2 regions of the Sphingomonas sp. BE123 genome follow, and region 1 is predicted to be linked to the other one. Evidence: predicted binding sites of a transcription regulator. Region 1 holds the regulator's gene; the other holds the start of a gene.
The links. The regulator LexA, encoded in region 1, represses DNA repair genes until DNA is damaged. The targets are predictions, from matches to a motif close to GTTCCNCNCTTGTTCT.
Positions count from the first base shown of each region.

Region 2: a site for LexA is predicted at 1,319-1,334, ahead of recA (recombinase RecA). Genes of this name have one in related genera too.

Region 1 covers NZ_JAVDTW010000002.1:960,499-962,893, reverse strand. The annotation lists gene J2Y54_RS12725 (PilZ domain-containing protein) at 1-788, shown strand, start outside; gene lexA (transcriptional repressor LexA) at 898-1,569, shown strand; gene J2Y54_RS12715 (GFA family protein) at 1,675-2,085, shown strand; gene J2Y54_RS12710 (hypothetical protein) at 2,185-2,395, shown strand, end outside.
Region 2 covers NZ_JAVDTW010000001.1:456,969-459,363, reverse strand. The annotation lists gene J2Y54_RS02150 (phosphoribosyltransferase family protein) at 1-203, opposite strand, end outside; gene J2Y54_RS02145 (adenosine deaminase) at 203-1,213, opposite strand; gene recA (recombinase RecA) at 1,388-2,395, shown strand, end outside.

The sequences.
Region 1 (2,395 bases):
CCCTGACCATGACCGGACCGGTCACGCACGGCACGCGCGCCACGATCGAATTCCCGTTCGGGGTCAGCGCCGAAGGATCGGTCGACGGCGACGATCCGGCCGGTTTCACCTTCCGCTTCGACGCGCCGCTCGACGTGGTCGGCGCGCTGGCCCGCTGCCTCGCCGCGCTGCCCGCGGAGCGCCGGCAGATGCCCCGGATCGAGCTGCGCCAGCGGCTGTGCATCCGCCATTCGGGCCAGGTCGATTTCGCCTGGACCCGCAACCTGTCTCCCGCCGGCCTCGGCGTCGAAACGCGCGCACCGCTGGCGATCGGCGCGCCGGTCGAAGTCACGCTCGACGGTCTGCGCCCGATTACCGGCGAGGTCCGCTGGACCGAACGCGGCCAGGCCGGGCTCGCCTTTGACAGCGAACTGGGCTGGCAGGTGCTGATGCCATGGCTGCGCCAGGTCGCGAACCGGCGCCCGCCGGTCGCGCACGCGCCGATGCCCGGTGCAACCTCGCCGCTCGGCGCGGTGAAGAACGCGATCAAGCTCGATGCCGCCACCCATGTCCGTTCGGGCAGCCGCTGGTGGAATGCCCAGATCACCGCGCTGAGCAATGCGCTGGTCGAGTTCGAAAGCGATATCGAATTCGCGCCGCTGTGCGGCCTGTGGCTGTCGCTGCCGCAGATCGGCGGCTGGCCGATCCGCGTGATCGAATGCCATGGCGCGCGCCATGTCGCCGAATTCCGCCTGCCGCTGCGCCCGCACGACATGGCCCGATTGAGCGAAGCGGCGCGCCCGCGCTGACTCCTGCGGCGACTCGCGGGAAATCCTTGGACCGTGCCGATCCCACCGCTTGACGCGATGTGGAACAAGGCGTAAACGTTCCGCGTCTGTTCTGGATAGGGGACGTGGAATGCTTACCAGGAAGCAGCATGAGCTGATCTGCTTCATCGCCGACAGGCTGGCCGAGACGGGCGTCTCGCCCTCGTTCGAGGAGATGAAGGACGCGCTCGACCTCAAGTCCAAGTCGGGCGTTCACCGCCTGATCTCGGCGCTGGAGGAACGCGGCTTCCTGCGCCGCCTGCCCAACCGTGCGCGCGCGCTCGAAGTGGTCAAGATGCCCGAGCGGGGCGAGACCAAGAAGGCGGCAGCGCCCAAGTCGACGGTGGTCGCGATGCCGCGCCCCGCGCCGCAGCCGGCGAACGACGTGATCGAAATCCCGCTCCACGGCCGCATCGCCGCCGGTGTGCCGATCGAGGCGATGGAGGGCTCGACGATGCTCCCCGTCCCCGCCGCATTGCTTGGCTCGGGCGATCACTACGCGCTCGAAGTTGCCGGCGATTCGATGGTCGAGGCCGGGATTTTCGACGGCGACTATGCGCTGATCCGCCGCCAGGAGACCGCGCGCGACGGCGAGATCGTGGTCGCGCTGATCGACGAGATGGAAGCGACGCTGAAATATTTCCGGAACGAGGGCAGCATGGTCCGCCTCGACCCGGCGAACCGCAGCTACGACCCGCAGCGTTACCGCCCCGATCAGGTGCGTGTGCAGGGCAAGCTGGCCGGCCTGCTGCGCCGCTACTGAAACCCGAACCAGCCCCTCCCCCTCAGGGAAGGGGTTGGGGTGGGGCGGTGCGGCAAGGGCGAATACGCCAAGCCGAGCCCTTCGCGGAACTAAGGGAGAGTGAGCATGACCCTGACCGGCGGATGCCATTGCGGCGCGGTGCGCTACGCAATCGACGGCGAACCGCTCCACGGCGGTCAGGCGCTCTGCCACTGTACCGACTGCCGCCGCTGCGCCGGGGCACCGATGGTCGGTTGGGCGATGTATCCTGAAGACGCGCTGACGGTCACGCAGGGGGCGCCCCGCGAATATGCCTCGTCCGACACCGGGCGCCGCTGGTTCTGCGAGATCTGCGGCACCGGTCTGTTCTATCGCAATGCGACCAACCTGCCGGGCCTGGTCGATGTCCAGGCATCGACCCTCGACGACCCCGACGCCGTCCCCGCCGCCGCGCACATCCAGACCGCCGACCGCATCGGCTGGATGAAGGATGCGCATGGTCTGCCCGAATTTGAGCGGTTCCCGGGCGGGGCCTAGGACCGCGACATGCCCTATTCCGGTGCGCGCGCGCGTGGGTCTGGTTGTGTCGTGGGCCTGCTTGTCTCCCTCTTGGCGCTGGCGGTCACTTATGGGTTCGTGACCGGGTATCTGCCGGTGCGCCCGTTTGACTCGGATCGCTGGAAGCAAGTGGAGCGCGCCGACGATCAGGCCCGTATTCACATGATCGCGCATCTCATGTGGAGCAGGAAGCTAGACGGCCTGAACCGCAGCGAGCTGGTCGCGCTGCTGGGCGCACCGTCCGACGCCAGCTATTTCCGCGATCGCGACTATGTCTATTGGCTCGGGA
Region 2 (2,395 bases), on a different contig from region 1:
AGATCCTCGTTCCGCGCGCTATAGTCGACCGACAGCATCGGTCCGCCACAGGCATGGCTGAGATAGACTGCCGGGATCAGCCCGCCGCGGCCGATTCCGATCAGGTAATCGGGCTGCCAGTCGCTGTCGGCGCGCAGCGCATCGGCCAGCGCGAGCAGGTCGGCGACGAATTGCTCATGCGGGATCGGGGTAAAGACCGGCATCAGTGTGCGCCCACATAGGCATCGAGCCGATCAAGATGCGCGGCGATGCTGGCGTCGTCGAGGAAGGAGCCGGTGAAGCTGTTGCGCGCGAGCTGGACGATCTGATCGCGCGTCAGCCCGCGTGCGGCGGCGACCGCGCGGTAATTGTCCGCGACATAGCCGCCGAAATAGGCGGGGTCGTCGGAGTTGATCGTAGCGTAGAGGCCGCAATCGAGCATCCGGTCGATCGGGTGCTGCGCCAGGCTGTCGACCACGCACAGTTTGAGGTTCGACAACGGACAGACGGTCAGGGTCATCTCACGCTCAGCGAGCGTGCGAACCAGCTGCGGGTCCTCAAGGCTGCGGTTGCCATGGTCGAGCCGGTCGACGTTGAGCAGATCGAGCGCCTGCCACACATAATCGGGCGGCCCTTCCTCTCCGGCATGGGCAACGCGCTTGAGGCCGAGCTTTCCGGCTTCGGCGAATACGCGCGCGAATTTTTCCGGGGGATGACCAAGTTCGGACGAATCCAGCCCGACGCCGGCAATGCGGTCGAGCCATGGTTCGGCGGCATCGAGCGTCGCGAACGCCGCATCCTCGTCAAGGTGGCGCAGGAAGCACAGGATCAGCTTGGACGTCACGCCATGGCGTTGTTCCGCCGCGCGCATCGCCGCGAGCAGCCCGTCCGCCACCACCTGAAACGGAATGCCGCGATCGGTGTGCGTTTGGGGATCGAAGAAGATTTCGGCATGGACCACGCCGTCGGCCGCAGCGCGCGCGAAATAGGCGTCGGCAAGGTCGTGAAAGTCCTGCTCGGTCCGCAGCACATCGGCACCGGCATAATAGATGTCCAGAAAATCCTGGAGCCGCGAGAATTGATAGGCCGCCCGCACCGCCTCGACCGTGGGAAAGGGCAGGTCGATGCGGTTACGCCGGGCCAGCGCGAACATCAGTTCGGGCTCCAGCGACCCTTCGATATGCAGATGAAGTTCGGCCTTGGGCAGGCCGGCGATGAAGTCGCGCGTGTCCATCGCGCAGGATGTGCGGCAAATCGTGCGGCCGGGCAAGCGTGCGCCGCGCAGGGCTGGAACAAAATAGGAATTTTCCGCTTGTGCGAAAAGAACAAAGTGCATACAAGATCAAAATAGGAACGGGTCGAGCGTGTTGAAGAAGATGCGCAAAGCCTCTAGCGACGGAGACTTCTCATGGCGGCTTCCCTCAAGGTGATCGAAGGAAAGATGGGCATTTCTCCGGACAAGCAGAAGGCGCTCGACGCCGCACTGGCACAGATCGACCGCGCCTTTGGCAAGGGCAGCGCGATGAAGCTCGGCTCGAAGGAGACGATGCAGGTCGAGGCGATCTCGACCGGCTCGCTCGGGCTCGACATTGCGCTGGGCGTTGGCGGATTGCCGCGCGGCCGCGTGATCGAGGTTTACGGTCCGGAAAGCTCGGGCAAGACCACGCTGGCGCTGCACGTGATTGCGGAGGCGCAGAAGAATGGCGGCGTTGCCGCGTTCGTCGATGCCGAACATGCGCTCGACCCGGTCTATGCCAAGAAACTGGGCGTCAATATCGACGAGCTGATCGTGTCGCAGCCCGATACGGGCGAGCAGGCGCTGGAGATCACCGACACGCTGGTGCGATCGAATGCGATCGACGTGCTGGTGGTCGATTCGGTCGCGGCGCTGGTACCGCGGGCGGAGATCGAGGGCGAGATGGGCGACAGCCATGTCGGCCTGCAGGCACGCCTGATGTCGCAGTCGCTGCGCAAGCTGACCGGGTCGATCAGCCGTTCGCGCTGCATGGTGATCTTCATCAACCAGCTGCGCATGAAGATCGGCGTGATGTACGGCAATCCGGAGACGACCACCGGCGGCAATGCGCTCAAATTCTATGCCTCGGTCCGCCTCGACATCCGCCGCACCGGGCAGATCAAGGATCGTGACGATATCATCGGCAATTCGACCCGGGTGAAGGTGGTCAAGAACAAGGTCGCGCCGCCGTTCAAGCAGGTCGAGTTCGACATCATGTATGGCGAGGGGATTTCGAAGATCGGCGAGATCCTCGACATCGGGGTCAAGGCGGGTCTGGTCGAGAAGGCCGGCGCCTGGTTCAGCTATGACAGTATTCGCATCGGCCAAGGGCGCGAAAACGCCAAGACCTTCCTCAAGGAAAATCCGGAAGTGTGCGCGCGGCTCGAGGCAGCGATCCGC